Linked DNA regions of Amorphoplanes digitatis. The protein of the gene in region 2 interacts with the protein of the main gene of each other region in a pairwise test. Links are inferred from orthologs where the notes say so. Each region holds a gene or a part of one and is shown on either strand. Other genes may lie near its edges.

Region 1 (8,041 bases), 5.8 Mb from region 2 along the record:
GCGAGGCAGGCGAGATCCAGCACTCCCTTGAGGAGCTGTGTGGTATCCACGCGGTGCACACTACTTCGCGATGCGAAGTAGTGTCAAAGACAGATCAACGCCGATCGGGCCGATTGCGCGCGGCCACCACAATGATCTCCATGAGTAGTAATCTTTCGGCCTTTGTCATGCGGCCGACCCCGGCCGGCCGCGCCTGGGCCACCAGCGTCGGCGCGATCGTGGTGGAACTGCCCTTCGGGCTGGCCCTGATCCCGTTCAGCAACGAGGTTTCCAAGACCATAGGCGGCGGGCCGGACCTGTATGGACAGTTCAGATATCTGTCGACGACCTTGGCCGAGCATGGTCGCCGGCTCTCGGCAGAGGCGCCGATCGCGTTCGTCGGCCAGGAGAGTTTCGGCAGCCTCGGCTGGCACGAGGCGATCGGCTGGCGCGGCGGTGACGTCGCGTTCGGGCCGCGATTCACGTCCGACGGCTACGAGGACGACTGGTTCGAGATCGTCGACGACCCACGGGACCACGCCATCAACCAGGTGCTGCGGTGGTTCGGCGTCGACCGGGGCGACTCGTGGGACGAGTTCGAGGCGGTCGGCTTCGACAAGTGCCGCGACACGAACGACTGGTACGCGAGGTCGCTCTAGCCGAGTCCGTAGGCGATGCCGTCGAGGATGTCGTGTTCGCTGGCGACCACCGATGCCGCGCCCGCGCGCTCCATGATGATGCGCAGGATGAGCGCGCCCCCGCCGATCACGTCGGCCCGGCCCGGGTGCATCACCGGCAGGGCGAGGCGGTCCGCGACCGTCGACTCCAGCAGTCCGGTGGTCACCTTCGCCACCTCGTCGTACGCGATGCGGGCGTGGTGGATGCGCGTCGCGTCGTACTCGGGTAGGTGCAGGGCCAGTGCCGCCACCGTCGTGACCGAACCGGCCAGGCCGACCAGCGTCGCCGGGCCGTGGCCCGGCACCGCCCGCAGCGCGGTGTCGACCGCCCTCGTGATGTCCGCCTCCGCCGCGGCGATCTCCGCCGAGGTCGGCGGGTTGCCGTGCAGATGCCGCTCGGTCATCCGGACGCAGCCGATGTCCACCGAGATCGCGTGCTCGACCTCCGCGCCGCCGACCACGAATTCGGTCGAGCCGCCGCCGATGTCCACCACCAGATACGGCCCCGGCGCCGTCAGTCCCCGCACCGCGCCGGTGAAGGAGAGCCGAGCCTCCTCGTCGCCGGTGATCACTTCCGGGTCGACGCCGAGGGTCGCGCGGACCATCGCCGCGAAGTCCGCCGCGTTCGCGGCGTCCCGGGAGGCCGAGGTCGCGCACATGCGGACCCGGTCGACACCCAGCTCGGCGATCTCCGCCGCGTAGCCCAGCAGGGCAACCCGGGTGCGCTCGATCGCCTCCGTGGCCAGCCGACCGGTACGGTCCACGCCCTCGCCCAGCCGCACGATCTCCATCCGACGGGCCACATCGGACAGAGCCCCGTCGCTCCGGCCGGGCACGTCCGCGATGAGCAGGCGGATCGAGTTGGTACCGCAGTCGATTGCCGCGACGCGCACGCTTTTCCCCTAGAGATGGAGGAGCATTCTGGTGTTGCCGAGGGTATTCGGTTTGACCCGCTCAAGATCGAGGAATTCGGCGACGCCCTCATCGTACGAGCGCAGCAGCTGCTCGTAGACGCCGTGCGGCACGGGCGCGCCGTCGATCTCGGTGAAGCCGAACGAGCCGAAGAAGCGCGTCTCGAACGTGAGGCAGAAGACCCGGGCCACGCCGAGTTCGCGGGCGACGCCGAGCAGCTCCGACACCAGGCGGTGGCCGATCTTGAGACCGCGGCAGACCGGGTCGACCGCGACCGTGCGGATCTCGGCAAGGTCCTCCCACATCACGTGCAGCGCGCCGCAGCCGACCACCCGGTCGCCCTCGGTGTCGACGGCGACCCAGAACTCCTGCACGGACTCGTACAGCGTGACGGTGGCCTTGCTGAGCAGCCGGCGATCGGAGGTGTAGGTGTCCACCAGCGCCCGGATCGCCCGGACATCGGACGTCCGCGCCCGGCGGATCTCGACCTGCATGAGAGAAGAGTTTATTCAGCCTGCGGCCGCACGCACGGACCGCCTGTCCACCACGACCCGACCGCCTCGCGGACCTCGTCGCCGAACGGGTTCACGCCCGGCCCCGCCGCCAGGGCGTGGCCGAGGTGCACGTGCAGGCACTTCACCCGGTCGGGCATGCCGCCCGCGGAGACCTTGCCGATCTCCGCGACGTGCTCCACCGCCTCGCGGCGCCGCAGGTAGTCCTCGTGCGCCTCGGCGTACTGCTTGGCGAGCACCGGATCCGTGGCGAGCCGGTCCTGCATGTCGCGCATGACGCCGGCCGACTCCAGCCGGCTGCAGGCCGCCGTGGCGCGCGGGCAGGTGAGGTAGAACAGCGTGGGGAACGGGGTGCCGTCGTCGAGCCGCGGCGAGGTCTCCACCACGTCCGGGTTGCCGCAGGGACAGCGGTGCGCGACGGCGCGGGTACCACGGGGGCTGCGGCCCAGTTGCTGGGCGACGATCTCGAGATCGGCCTCGGTAGGAGTCGTCATCTACTTTCGGGATTCTGCGTTGGCGGCGGCGACGCTGCCCCAGAGCGTGTCGTACCAGCGGTCGGGGGCGTCCGACGCCGAGGTCCTGCCCGCGGCGCGGGCGGCGCCTTCGGGGTCGTGCAGGACGAGCAGCGGGATCTCACCCGGGCGCACATAGAAGAGCCGGTCCCGGGCCTGGATGCGGACGTACTCCTTGTCCTTCCACTTCTCGACCTCGTCGCTCAGGCCCTTGATCTTGGCCTGCTGCGCGGCCTGATCGGCCTGCATCTGTGCGATCTGCGACTCCTGCGCGAGGTAGACGCGAACCGGGTAGGTGTAGGCGAGTGCCAGGGTGACCAGCACGACGATCAGGACGGTCGCCCGGCCGGTGAAGGCCCGGGGCCGGGTCGCGACCGTGCGCTTGGTGGCGCCCGTCGCGGCCGCGCGCCGCGCGGCGGCGGGCCGGCTGCCGGAGCGGATGCCGGCCGTGTTGCGAGCGGCGGGTGTCCGGCGGGGCTCTATCCGGGTGTCCGCCGTGTCGCGGGTGCGGCTCGGCCGGGCGGTCGTACGACTACCCGGGCGTCCCGCGTGTCCGGTGGGCCGTCGCGACGGCCCCTGCCCGCTGAGCCCATGGGAGTTGGGCATGCGGCGCTGCGTCATACCCTGCCCCTCCCCGGGAGCTCGCCACGACCATGGAGTTGCGGCACCTGCCTCTCGACACTATGCCCACGAAACGCGGAGCCACAACTCCATGATCTATCGACGCAGGGTCACGCGGAGCGGTAACGGGGGAACGCGCCCGCCCCGGCGTACCGCGCGGCATCGCCGAGCTCCTCCTCGATGCGCAGGAGCTGGTTGTACTTCGCGACGCGGTCCGAACGGGCCGGCGCGCCGGTCTTGATCTGCCCGCTGCCGACGGCGACGGCCAGGTCCGCGATCGTGGTGTCCTCGGTCTCACCCGAGCGGTGGCTCATCATCGTCTTGAAGCCGGCCCGGTGCGCCAGGTCGACGGCGTCCAGGGTCTCGGTCAGCGAGCCGATCTGGTTGACCTTGACGAGGACCGCGTTCGCGGCGCCCTCGGCGATGCCCCGGCCGATGCGGGTCGGGTTGGTCACGAACAGGTCGTCGCCGACGATCTGCACCTTGCCGCCGATCTGCGAGGTCAGCGCGGTCCAGCCCGCCCAGTCCTCCTCGTCGAGGGGGTCCTCGATGGAGACGATCGGGTACGTCTCGGCCAGCTTGGCGTAGTAGTTGATCATCTCTTCGGTCGACTTCGGCGAACCCTCGAAGACGTACGCACCGTCCTTGTGGAACTCGGTCGCCGCGACGTCCATGGCCAGCACGATGTCGGTGCCGAGCTTGAAGCCGGCGGCCTGCACGGCCTCGGCGATCAGGTCCAGCGCGGCGGCGTTGGTCGGCAGGCTCGGCGCGAAGCCGCCCTCGTCGCCAAGGCCGGTCGAGAGGCCCTTCTTCTTCAGCACGGACTTGAGCGCGTGGTAGACCTCCGCGCCGGTGCGCAGCGCCTCGCGGAAGGACGGCGCGCCGATCGGGGCGATCATGAATTCCTGCACGTCGACGTTCGAGTCGGCGTGCGCGCCACCGTTGAGGATGTTCATCATCGGCACCGGGAGCACGTGCGCGTTCGGTCCGCCGACGTAGCGGAACAGCGGCAGCTCGGCGGAGAGCGCGGCGGCCTTGGCGACCGCGAGGGACACGCCGAGGATGGCGTTGGCGCCCAGCTCCGACTTGTCGGCGGTGCCGTCGACGGCGAGCATCTTCTCGTCGATCAGGCGCTGCTCGCTGGCGTCGTAGCCGAGCAGCTCGTCGGCGATCTTGTCCTCGACGTTGCTGACCGCCTTCTCGACGCCCTTGCCGAGGTAGCGGCCCTTGTCGCCGTCGCGCAGCTCGATCGCCTCGAAGGCGCCGGTGGAGGCGCCGGACGGGACCGCGGCGCGGCCGATGGTGCCGTCGTCAAGACCCACCTCGACCTCGACGGTCGGGTTGCCCCGTGAGTCGAGAATCTCGCGGGCGACGATCGCTTCAATGGTGGCCATGTGTCGTGTCGCTCCTCATGCTCGTATGGATAGATTCCAGACCGCGACCCTGCGGCCCACCACGGGCTAGAGCGTATCGACTCGCTGTGGCCGCCGTGGCGGCGGCCGGTGAACTTCCGCCGCCACATACCTCAAGCGGGTCGCGAAACTGCCGATCTCGTGAATCGCCATGACCACATTCCCGCTGCTGCCCGATGCCGGCTCGTACGTCGAGATGTCCGTCTCCGACGAGCAGACCGCCCGCGTCCGTGTCGTCGACTCCGAGGACGCGCGCCTCATCCTGTCGGCACCCCGGGACTCCGTTCCCGGCGTAGGCGCCAACGTCGCCCTGCGCTGGTCGGCCGCCCCGCGCGGCCGGTACTCCCTGCTGTGCCGGGTGACCGACGTCGAGGAGAACATGATCGAGGTCGAGGCGCAGCGGCAGCCCGTCGTCGAACAGCACCGGCACTTCGTCCGCGGCGGCGGCGGCGAGCAGGTGCGCCTGCGCCGCGCGGGCTTCCCGGACGCGAGCGGCTGGATCCGCGACATCAGCGAGCACAGCATGCGGGGCCACTTCGCGGGCGCCGAGGTCAACGGCGGGGACGACCTGCGCCTGGAGATCCAGCTCGGCACCGAGATGGTCGTGCTCGACGCGGTCGCGACGAAGGTCGCGGCGCTGCCGCAGCGGGTGCCGCCGGGCCCGATGTCGGTGGAGATGGTGGCCGTCTTCGACCCGGACGAGAGCCAGGCCCGGATAATCCGCCGCTACGTGATGCGGCAGCAGTTGCTGTCCCGCTCCCGCGCGTAGGTTCTGCCCTGGATACCGGTTTGCGCGAGGTTGCGGCCATCGGCAAAGGTGGGCACGTGCTTCTCTCCCGTCGTCGCGCCGTAGCGGCCGTGCTCGTGCTGTTTGCCGCCGCGACCGCGGGCTGCTCGGACCTTGACGATCCGGGCCAGGGCCTGGCCCGCAACGACCTGGTCTCGGACCTGGCCGCGCAGATGTCCGGCGCGGCCGCGCTGACCTACGAGGCGAGCTACCACCTGTCCGGCGGCGGGACCGCGACGGTCGCGCAGGCGCAGGCGCCCACCCGTTCGGCGTACGTGTATCCGGGCGGAAAGGTGACCGTGACGACGGACGCGACGACCCTGTGCGACACCGGGGCGAACGCGACGACGTGCACGATGACGGCGCCGGCGACGCCGACGAGCCCGCCACCGGCCAAGGTGTTCGAGGGCGCGGACGCCACCGGCATGGTGCTGCCGTCGACCGTGCAGGCGCTGCTCAACGCGGCCGTTCTGGACAACGACGTCGAAGTGGTGCAGCACGACACGACAATCGCGGGACGGCACGCCACGTGCGTGCGGCTCGCCGGGGTGGACGGCGCGGCGACCCGGGACTTCACCACGTGCATCACCAACGAGGGCGCGCTCGGCAGCTTCAGCGGCTTCCTGAACTCGGTCCGGGTGGAGGTGGCGATGACCCACTACGCGGAGAAGGTCGCCGACGAGATGTTCGAGGTGCCGAAGAAGGCGAAGCTGGTGGATCGCCGCGCGCAGGCCGGCGGCGACCGGCCCTAGCCGTCCTCGGCCGTCCGTCAGACGCCGAGCAGCGTGCGCAGGTGGCGCGGCGGCGGTGAGCCGTGCGCCAGCATGGCGTCGTGCCAGGCCTTCGGCGTGGCGCCGAACGGGCGGGCCGCCGCGATCGCCGACACCTCCGTGTAGCCCACGAAGTAGGTGGAGAGCTGGGTCGAGGTGAGCAGCGCCCGCTTCCACTTGCCGGCCGCCTCGCCGACCTCCTGGAAGCCCCGGCCCGTCATCATCGCCATGGCCTCCTGCTCGCCGAGGCCCTCGCAGTGCGTCAACTGGTCGATGATCGCGTTGAGGCTCATCCGGAGCTGCATCTTGAGCTGCTGGAGGCGCACCGGCGGGCCGCCGAAGCCCAGGCCGGCCATCAGCTCCTCGGCGTAGACCGCCCATCCCTCCACGAACGGGCCGGAGAAGCCCAGCGCCCGCGCCCGGGTGCCGGCGCGGAACCGGCGCGAGTGCGCCAGCTGGAGGAAGTGGCCCGGCATCGCCTCGTGGACCGTCAGGTTGCGCATCATGTGGTCGTTGTATTCGCGGTAGAACGACTCCACCCGCTCCCGCGGCCAGTCGGCCGGTGCCGGCGCGATGCAGTAGAACGTCGGCACGTCCGCCGTCTCCAGCGGGCCCGGCGGGTCGCAGTAGGCCACCGCGACGCCGCGGGCGAACTCCGGCATCTCCTCGATGACGCAGGGGTCGTCGATCAGCGTCATCAGGTCGTGCTCGCGGACGAAGTCCGTCGCCTCGGCCATCGTCACCTTGGCCAGGTCGACGATCGTCTCGTCGTCGGGGTGCCGCTCGGCGAGGGTGTCCAGCGCCCGGCGCACCGTCTCGTCGGTCGGCGGGCCGCCGACCAGCTCGGCCGCGGCCTCGCGGAGCCGCTCGCCGGCCTCGTCGAGATTGCGCTCGGCCCGGGCCAGGACCTCGGCGGCCGGCAGCTCGGTGTCGAGCGTGTGCCAGAGCCGGGCCTCCCACAGCGGCCGGCCCAGCCGCGGGTCGCGGCCGGGATCGCCGCTCTCCAGGCCGGCCTTGAGCCACAGGTCGAACTCGCCGAGCGCGTCCAGCGCGGCCGCCGCCGCGGGCTCGATCGCGCCGCGCAGGGACGGCGCACCGGCCAGCATGCCGGGCAGCTCGCCCCGGATCAGGGCGGCCGTGCCGGCGAACTGGCCGATGGCGACCTCGGTGTGCAGCCGCGGCACGTCGCGCAGGACCGCGCGCGCGGTGGCGAGCGCGTCGGGTATGGCGGCCAGCCGGCCGCCGAGGCTGCTGAGCCGCTCCTCGACCGGGGCGAACGGCCGCGACAGCAGCGCGTGCAGCAGCGGGCCGGGATTGTGCTCGAGCGGGTTCCACTCGTGCTCGCGGATGTCGCCGAGCTCGAACATGCCGCGCTCGACGACCGCGGACAGGATGGCGTGGTCGACCCGGTCCTGCTCGCCGAAGGCGTCGGGGTCGATGCCCGCCAGCGTGTCGGCGGCGTCGCGCAGCATGGCCACCCGGTCGGCGACCGCGCCGGGTGAGAGATCGGGCAGCCGATCGTCGAAGCGATGGTCACCGGCGAAGGACGCCATCGCGGGATCGGTTTCCAGGATGGCGTCGACGATGCGCTCCGCGAGCGGCACGAACTCCGGCATGCAGGGAAATCTACTCGGCGGGTGCGACACCCTCCGCCGTGCGGATCTCCTCGGCGAGTTCAAGCGCCGCCTGCCGCAGCGCGGCCTCCGGGTCCTGGCCGTCGGCCTGTGCGCCGGCGACGAGGCGCAGCAGCGTCGCGCCGAGGTCGGCGCCAGCCGGCAGCGGCACGTCCAGCCCGGCCCGGGACGCACGCTGGAGGATCTTCGCCGCCAGCGCCAGCGCGGGCTGGCTCAGCGCGATCC
Region 2 (8,172 bases):
CCGAGCGAGGACCGGCGCAGGCTCTCGCCCATCACGTCGGCGGTGAAGACGCCGTCGACGTTGTCGATGACGGTCAGGCAGACGCCGTTGACCGAGATCGAGTCGCCGTGCCGGGCGTCGGACGTGACGACGGGCCCGCGTACGGCGATGACCGCCGAGTCTCCGCCCGCGTCGGTGAGGTAGACGACCTCACCCAGTTCCTCGACGATGCCGGTGAACATCAGATCTCCTTCTGTCGGAGCGATGCTGTGAAACGCAGGTCGGGGCCGATCTGCGTGATGTCGGTGAGGTCCAGTTCCAAGGCGTCGGCGATGGTGGACACGCCCGCGCCGACCAGCGACGGCTGGCCCGCGCCGAGCAGCTTGGGCGCGATGTAGCCGACGATCTTGTCGACCAGGCCGCCCGCGAGGAAGCCGCCCGCCAGGGTCGGGCCGCCCTCCAGCAGCACCGCGCGGACGCCGCGCAGGTACAGCTCGTTGAGCAGGGCGGCGAGGTCGACGCGGCCGTCCGCGCCGGCGCCGACCTCGGACGCCGTCGCGATCCAGGTCGGCGCGGCCTGGTCGCGGACCCGCGCACCCGCGGGGGTACGCCCGGAGGAGTCGACGACGACCCGCCAGGGCTGCTTGATCGCGAGGCTGCCGTCGCGCAGGTCGCGGACCGTCAGCTGGGGGTCGTCGGCGATGACCGTGCCGACGCCGGCGACGATCGCGTCGACGGTGCTGCGCAGCCGGTGCACGTCGGTGCGGGAGATCGCGGAGGTGATCCACTGGCTGGTGCCGTCCGCCGCCGCGGAGCGCCCGTCGAGGGTCGCGGCGTACTTCCAAGTCACGTACGGGCGGCCGCGGCGCACGGCGGTCAGCCACGCGACGTTGCCGTCCTCGGCCTCCTGGCGGCGTACCCCGGTCTCGACCAGGACCCCGGCGCCGCGCAGCGTGGCCGCGCCGCCGGCCGCGACCGGCGTCGGGTCGTCGACGGCGATGACCACCCGGGTGATCCCGGCGTTGATCAGCGCCTGCGCGCAGGGGCCGGTGCGGCCGGTGTGGTTACAGGGCTCAAGGGTGACTATCGCGGTGCCGCCGCGGGCCCGCTCGCCGGCCTGCGCCAGGGCGACTATCTCGGCGTGCGGCCCGCCCACGTACGCGTGGAAGCCCTCGCCGACGACCTCGCCGTCCGCGCTGAGCAGTAGGCAGCCGACGACCGGGTTGGGGCTGGTCGTGCCGAGCCCCCGGGCGGCGAGCGCGATCGCGCGGCCCATCGCCTCGTCGTCGGTGACCATCTGCGTCCTCTCCATGCGCGGTGCGGTCACGCGCTGGAGAGGGGGAAGACACTACGGAAACAGGACATGAGGGGACGCTTCGCGCCGCCCCGGCGAGAGCACGCCGCGACGAGCCCTCATCCTGCTCCCGCGCGCTGTCTCCCATCCGGACTGTCTGACCGATCGGCCCGCGAGGGCCGTCCGATCAACCGTCGGCTCTGGAGTCTCACCAGATCCACCGTCCGTCTTGGTATCGACGTCCGGGTCGCGGGCTCAGCCCTGCCGGAGCAGGGCATTACCGCCGGTTCGGAATTTCACCGAGTCCCGCCAGCGCGTGGTGGGTCACCCATGAGTCTTACACGCGAATCCCGGCTTGCCACCTCCGGGGCGACCCAGGTCACAAACCCATTCCCGCCGCCGACGGGTCCTCCGGGTCCTCCGAGTCCGCGCGGCGGCGGTCGATCGCCACGTACGAGCCGGGCTGGCTCTTGGCCACCTTCTTCATCTCGGAGGCCACCGCGACCACCTCACGGGCGTCCTCGAACCGGCGGCCCTCGGCCGTGGCCTGCGCGACGCCGATCGAGAGCGTGACCAGGGCCGCGCGCTGCTTGTTGCCGCGCCGGTCGGGCACCTCGATGTAGCCGCGCCGGGCGTCCTCGGTGTCGTAGAGCTGGTCGGCGACGGTCTCGAAGTCGTTCACGGTCCGCTTGGTCAGCGGCAGGACCTGCTCGGGCGTACAGATGAAGACGAAGTCGTCGCCGCCGATGTGGCCCAGGAAGATCGGCGGGCGCCCGGTGCTCGCGACCGCGCGGTGCAGGCTGCCGGCCAGGGCCGTGATGAACTCGTCGCCGCGGTCGAAGCCGTAGACGTCGTTGACGCTCTTGAACCGGTCGATGTCGATGTAGCCGACCGCGAAGTCCTTGGCGGTCTTCATCCGGTCCACGATCTCGCGCCGCACCCGGGCGTTGCCGGGCAGGCCGGTCAGCGGGGAGACCTCGCGGAACTCCTTGTTGCGCCGCAGCGTCGAGGAGACCCGGGCGATCAGCTCGGCGGTGTCGAACGGCTTGACCAGGTAGTCGTCGACGCCGGCGGTGAGGCCGACGACCTTGTCGACGGTCATGCCCTTGGCGGTCAGCATGATCACCGGCAGCGCCGAGGTGAGCGGCTCGGCGCGCAGCCGGCGGGTCAGTTCGACGCCGTTCATGTTCGGCATCATCCAGTCGACGACCGCGAGATCGGGTCGGCGGGTCTCCATCACCTCGAGGGCGTGCTGGCCGTCGCGGGCCCGCATCACCTCGAAGCCGTGAACCTTGAGGTTGAAGGCCACGAAGCTGGCGATGTCCTCGTCGTCGTCGACGACCAGGATCAGGTCGGGCCGCTCCTCGGGCTCCGCCGCGGTCGCGTCCACCTTGTGCCGCACCACCCCGGTGCTCATCGGCGCACCGCCACCGTCGGTCGCCCGCTCATGCCGTCGCCACGCGTTCTGGACGGAGCCGATGACTCGCTCGCACGCTCGCTCATGAGCCGGCCGTCGCGCGCTCGGCGAGGGCGCGCAGCTTGCGGCACGCCTCCGCGGGGTCCTCGGCGCCGTAGACGGCGGTGCCCGCGACGAACGCGTCGGCGCCCGCCTCGGCGGCCTGCTCGATGGTGTCGGCGGCGATGCCACCGTCGACCTCCAGGCGTACCTGAAGATCCTTGGCCTTGATCCGGCGCCGCACGTCGCGAACCTTGTCGAGCATCTCCGGCATGAACTTCTGGCCGCCGAAGCCGGCCTTGATCGTCATGATCAGCACCGTGTCCACATAGGGAAGGAGCTCGAGGTAGGGCTCCACCGGCGTGTCCCGGTCGATGGCCAGGCCCGCCTTGGCGCCCGCCGCGCGCAGCGTCTTGGCCAGGGCCACCGGGTTGTCGCAGGCCTCGGCGTGGAACGTCACGTTGTGGGCGCCGGCCTCCGCGTAACCGGGTGCCCAGCGCTCCGGATCGGTGATCATCAGATGCACGTCGAACGGGATGGTCGTGGCCTTGCGCAGGCTCTGCACGACCGGCAGACCGATGGTCAGATTCGGGACGAAATGGTTGTCCATGACGTCCACGTGCACCCAGTCCGCGGCACCCTCGATCTCATGCACCGCGGTGGCGAGGTGCGCGAAGTCCGCGGCCAGGATGCTGGGGGCGATGATCAGCGATGGCTCCACCGGTGAAGTGTATGGCCTGTTCGGTGTCGGCCGGGATACTCATGGTGTTCCCCGGGGAGGCTTGGCATGCGAACCACGGTTGCCCTGCTGGCGGTGCTGCTCGCCGCCGGCTGCTCGGCCACACCCCCGGCCGGCACCGACGGTGACCTGGCCGACGACTGGGCCGTGCCGGGCACACCGGCGCCGTTCCGCCCGCAGGCCGGGCAGTGTCATGAGGCCCTGACCACGAACGGCGCGCTTGACGACTACCGGCCGGTCGACTGTGGCGAACTCCACGTCTCCGAGACCATCCGGGTGGGCACGCCCGCGGACGCCGAAGTGGCTCCGGCGCCCGGGACGGCGGGAGCGAAGGCGGCATACCGGGAGTGTTCGGACGCCGCGACCGACTTCCTGGGCGGGCCGTTACGCGGCGCCCGGATCGCGGTGCAGGTGGTGTGGCCGACCCGGGCCGGCTGGGCGGGCGGCGCCCGCTGGTTCCGCTGCGACGTCACCACCGCGGACCTCGACGGCCGGAGCCGCGTCAGCCGCACCGGCAGCCTGGCCGGTGAGCTGGCCCACGCGTCGCCGCTGCGGCTGGCCTGCTTCGATCCGACGGTCGAGGGCGGCACGGTGACGGCGATGACCGCGGCGCCGTGCAACGGGGCGCACCGGGCCGAGTTCGCCGGGCTGTGGACCGCTCCCGACATCTCGTACTCGAAGCTGGAGTCCGACACCGAGCTCAGCGCGGCCGGGTGCCGGGGCGTGATCGCCCGCTTCGCGGCGCTGCCGGACGACTCCGACCTGCAGTTCCGCAGCGGCTGGATCTCATACAACCCGACGCGGCCCGAGTGGCTGTCCGGGGAGCGGCTGGTGCGCTGCTTCATCTACTTCGCCGAGCGCACCTTCAGCCGCTCCCTGAAGGGCGCCGGCCCCGGCGTCCTACCGGTCAGATAGGCACCCGCAGCTGAACCGCGCCGGCCCGTTGGGCTCAGCCGGGCACCACCCACCGACCGACCCCCATCCGAAACCAGGTTCCCTGAGACGGTGGCCCGGGATCCCGCGAGCGACCCACGGCACCTCGCTGTACCGCGTCGGCCACGACGAGCAGGCGCCACCCGCCGGGCGGTTCCGGACGGATGGCTGCGGGCCGTCCGAGCCGGGCCCGGGACCGTCAGCCGGTGCGGCGCAGGACCGCCAGGAACATCGCGTCGGTGCCGTGGCGGTGCGGCCAGAGCTGCACCGTCGGGCCGGGGCCGAGCTTGGGCATGCCCGGTGGCAGCAGGGGGCGGGCGTCGACGAAGTCGACCTCGACGCCGCTGCGGCGGGCGCCCTCGCTGACCGTCACCTGGGTCTCCACCATGTGCGGCGAGCAGGTCACGTAGGCGACCACGCCGCCCGGACGGACCGCGCGCAGGGCCGCGACGAGCAGCTCACGCTGTAGCCGGGTCAGCGGCGGCAGGTCGGCGGGCGTGCGCCGCCAGCGCGACTCCGGCCGCCGGCGCAGCGAACCCAGGCCGGTGCAGGGCGCGTCGACAAGTACCCGGTCGAAGCCCTCCTCCGGCAGGTCGGGGTCGCGTCCGACGGTACGGCCGTCGGTCGGCAGCACCGTGACGGGCAGCCCGATCGTGGCCTGCTCGACCAGCCGGGCCCGGTGGTCGGCGATCTCGACGGCGGTGACCTCGGCACCGCGCAGCGCGGCGATCGAGCCGAGCAGGCCGGCCTTGCCGCCCGGACCGGCGCACAGGTCGAGCCAGCGGTCGTCCTGGCCCTCGACCGGCGCGGCCAGCAGCGCCGCGGCGACGAGCTGCGAGCCCTCGTCCTGCACGTGCGCGCGGCCGTCCCGGATGGCGGCCAGCTCGCCGGGCGCGCCGCCGCTGAGGTACACCGAGTAGGGCGAGAACGCGCCGGGCACGCCGCCCACCTCGTCGGCCAGGTCGACGGCGTCGGCCCGGCCCGGCCGGGCGCACAGGTGCACCGTCGGCGGCTGGTTGTCCTCGATCAGCAGCCGGGCGGTGTCCTCCATGTCGCCGCCGAGCGACTCGGCGAACGACCGGATGATCCACTCCGGGTGGTTGTGCACCACGGCGAGGTTGGCGGCCGGGTTCTCCGCGTAGTCGGGCGCGAGCTTGGTCAGCCAGTCGTCCAGGCTGGTCTCGGAGATCCCGCGCATGACCGCGTTGGCGAAGCCGGCCGCGCCGGGCGCGACCGAACGGACCAGGTCGACGGTCTGGTTCACCGCTGCGTGCGACGGCACCCGGGTGAAGAGCAGTTGGTACGCGCCAAGGCGCAGCGCGTCCCGCGCGGGCGGGTCGATGCGGGCCACGTCCCGGCCGGCCGCGTCCGCGATGATCAGGTCGAGGGTGCCCAGCGTGCGCAGGGTGCCGTAGGTCAGCTCCGTGGCGAACGCCGCGTCCCGGCCGTGCAGGCGCGACTCCCGCAGGATCTGGGAGAGGACCAGATTCGCGTACGCGTCATCGCGATGCACCGCCGCGATCGCCTCGTACGCGGCCTGCCGGGCCGGGTCGGACGGCGGGCGACCGGCACGCGGAGCCCGGCCGGAACGGGCGTCCCGGTTCTGTTCCCGGCCTGAGCCGGGACCGCCGGGGCGTCGCGGACCGGCGTTGTGCGGCCGGTCGGCGCTGTGCCGGCGATCGGCGCGGTGCGGCTGATCGGCTGGATTCGAATCTGTCACAGCAGGGTCTCCCCCGGGTTGAGGCGCAGGCCACGCGCCCAGTCGGAGGCCGACATCGGCTTCTTGCCGGCGGCACGGACCTCGCCGAGGATCACCGGGGTGGTCGCCGTGCCCACCAGCACCTGAGCGCGCTCGACGAGCAGCTCCCCGGGCGCGAGGGTGACGGCGGCGTTGGCGACCGGGCGGACCGGTCCGAGCTTGAGGCGCTCGTCGCGCAGGGTCGTCCACGCGCCGGGCGCCGGGGTGCAGGCGCGGATCCGGCGGTCGACGGCGAACGCCGGATCGGCCCAGCGGACCCGGGCGTCGTCGACCGTGACCTTCGGCGCCATCGAGATGCCGTCGAGCGGCTGCGGGTGCGCCCGCGCGGTCTTCGCCTCGATCGCGTCGAGGACGGCGACGAGCAGGCCGGCGCCCTCGGTGGCGAGCCGTCCGAGCAGGTCGCCGGAGGTGTCCACGGGCCGGATCCGCTCGGTCAGCGTGCCGTAGACCGGGCCGGTGTCCAGGCCGGCCTCGAGCTCGAACACGCTGGCGCCGGTCACCTCGTCGCCGTGCAGGACGGCGTGCTGCACGGGCGCGGCGCCGCGCCAGGCGGGCAGCAGGGAGAAGTGCAGGTTGATCCAGCCGTGCTCGGGGATCTCCAGCGCTTCCGGCGGCACCAGGGCGCCGTAGGCGACCACGGGCACGCAGGCGGGCGCGATCTCGCGCAGCCGCTCCTGGAACTCCGGCTCGCGCGGGCGCTGCGGGGTGAGCACCTCGATGCCGCGCTCGTCGGCCCAGGCACCGGCCGGGGAGCGCACCAGGCGACGGCCCCGGCCCGCGGGGGCGTCGGGGCGGGTCAGCACGGCGGCGATCTCGTGCGAGGACGCGGCCAGCGCGTCGAGCGAGGGCACGGCCACCTCGGGGGTTCCGGCGAAGACGATGCGCATCAGCTCACCGCCCCAGGCCGAAGATGCCGCGGCCGTGCGGGCTCGCCTTGACCGTCGGCGGTGCGCCGGCGTCGTACCAGTCGGCGGCACGGATCTGCTTCATCGCGTCCTTACGTGCGGCGGCGTCGAGCCGGTCCAGGAAGAGCACCCCGTCGAGGTGGTCGGTCTCGTGCTGCACGCAGCGCGCCATCAGGCCGGTGCCGACCAGCCGGATCGGATCGCCGTGCTCGTTGAAGCCCTGCGCGACGACGTTCTGCCGGCGCTTGGTGTCGACGTAGACGCCGGGGATGGACAGGCAGCCCTCCGGGCCGTCCTGCTCCTCCTCATCGGGGAACGACAGGACCGGGTTGACGATATGGCCGAGCACGTCGTCGACGTGGAACGTGAACACCCGCAACCCCACGCCGAGCTGCGGCGCGGCGAGGCCGGCTCCGCCCTCGTCCTGCATCGTCTCGGTCAGGTCGTTGACGAGCCTGCGCAGTTCCTTGTCGAAGTCGACGACCGGGTCGGCCTGCGTGCGCAGCACCGGGTCGCCGAACAGACGGATGGGCTGGACGGTCACGCGGTGCCACTCCTGACGATCGACTCGTACTCCGGTCGAGCCCTAGTCTACGGAGCCCGGCCAGGCCGGACGCGCCGCCCGTCCGCGCAGCGTGAGCCGGTCACGACGGACCGCAGACCCGGCCCCCGAGACCCCCGAAAGCACTCGGCCCACCGAGCCGCCAGGCCGGATCTATCGGTACGCAAACGGGCGAACCGGCCACGGAAGCGCTCGGCCCACCAGGCGGCGGGCCGGGTCAGAGGAGTTCGGCCGGGTCTATCTGGATGCGGACCGGCAGGGCGGACTTCTTGACGCTGCGGACCGCCGCGGCCTGGTGCAGGGTGCGTGCCAGTTCGGCGGCCCGGCCGCGGGAGACGCGCAGCAGCATGCGCTCCTGGCCCTCCTGCGCCGGCACCGGGCCGAGCAGTTCCACGTCGTCGGGCAGCCGGGCCGCGTCGAGGAATTCGGCCATCGCCTCCGCGGTGCCCGTCACGCTCGCCATCCGGGCCGCCGGGGGGAAGCCGAGCTCGCGGCGTTCGGCCAGCTCGCGGGCGGCGAACCAGCCCGGGTCCCAGCGCAGCAGC

The links.
Region 1: the proteins of rpe (region 2) and eno interact in binary tests that used the Escherichia coli proteins (3 or more experiments, as listed by UniProt). The link is inferred for Amorphoplanes digitatis from one-to-one orthologs.

Annotation. Positions count from the first base shown.
Region 1 is NZ_JACHNH010000001.1:7,868,237-7,876,277, forward strand. The notes cover bases 2,466-5,291. They hold eno (phosphopyruvate hydratase), read right to left. Parts: upstream 4,608-5,291; coding sequence 3,324-4,607; downstream 2,466-3,323. Other genes in these bases: BJ971_RS34705 (DUF501 domain-containing protein), read right to left, coding at 2,466-2,574; BJ971_RS34710 (FtsB family cell division protein), read right to left, coding at 2,575-3,213; BJ971_RS34720 (hypothetical protein), read left to right, coding at 4,777-5,291. Also shown: BJ971_RS34685 (PadR family transcriptional regulator), read right to left, coding at 1-50; BJ971_RS34690 (hypothetical protein), read left to right, coding at 141-638; BJ971_RS34695 (Ppx/GppA phosphatase family protein), read right to left, coding at 635-1,549; BJ971_RS34700 (amino-acid N-acetyltransferase), read right to left, coding at 1,559-2,062; more of BJ971_RS34705, read right to left, coding at 2,074-2,465; more of BJ971_RS34720, read left to right, coding at 5,292-5,394; BJ971_RS34725 (hypothetical protein), read left to right, coding at 5,451-6,164; BJ971_RS34730 (DUF885 domain-containing protein), read right to left, coding at 6,182-7,798; BJ971_RS34735 (nucleoside triphosphate pyrophosphohydrolase), read right to left, coding at 7,809-8,041. UniProt on the Escherichia coli protein: Catalyzes the reversible conversion of 2-phosphoglycerate (2-PG) into phosphoenolpyruvate (PEP). It is essential for the degradation of carbohydrates via glycolysis.
Region 2 is NZ_JACHNH010000001.1:2,026,230-2,034,401, reverse strand. What follows is about bases 1,612-4,568. They hold rpe (ribulose-phosphate 3-epimerase), read right to left. Parts: upstream 3,451-4,568; coding sequence 2,773-3,450; downstream 1,612-2,772. Other genes in these bases: BJ971_RS09210 (septum formation family protein), read left to right, coding at 3,517-4,383; BJ971_RS09220 (GGDEF domain-containing response regulator), read right to left, coding at 1,653-2,690. Outside these bases: BJ971_RS09230 (riboflavin synthase), read right to left, coding at 1-221; bifunctional diaminohydroxyphosphoribosylaminopyrimidine deaminase/5-amino-6-(5-phosphoribosylamino)uracil reductase RibD, read right to left, coding at 221-1,276; BJ971_RS09205 (RsmB/NOP family class I SAM-dependent RNA methyltransferase), read right to left, coding at 4,601-6,121; fmt (methionyl-tRNA formyltransferase), read right to left, coding at 6,118-7,047; def (peptide deformylase), read right to left, coding at 7,052-7,609; BJ971_RS40990 (primosomal protein N'), read right to left, coding at 7,845-8,172. UniProt on the Escherichia coli protein: Catalyzes the reversible epimerization of D-ribulose 5-phosphate to D-xylulose 5-phosphate.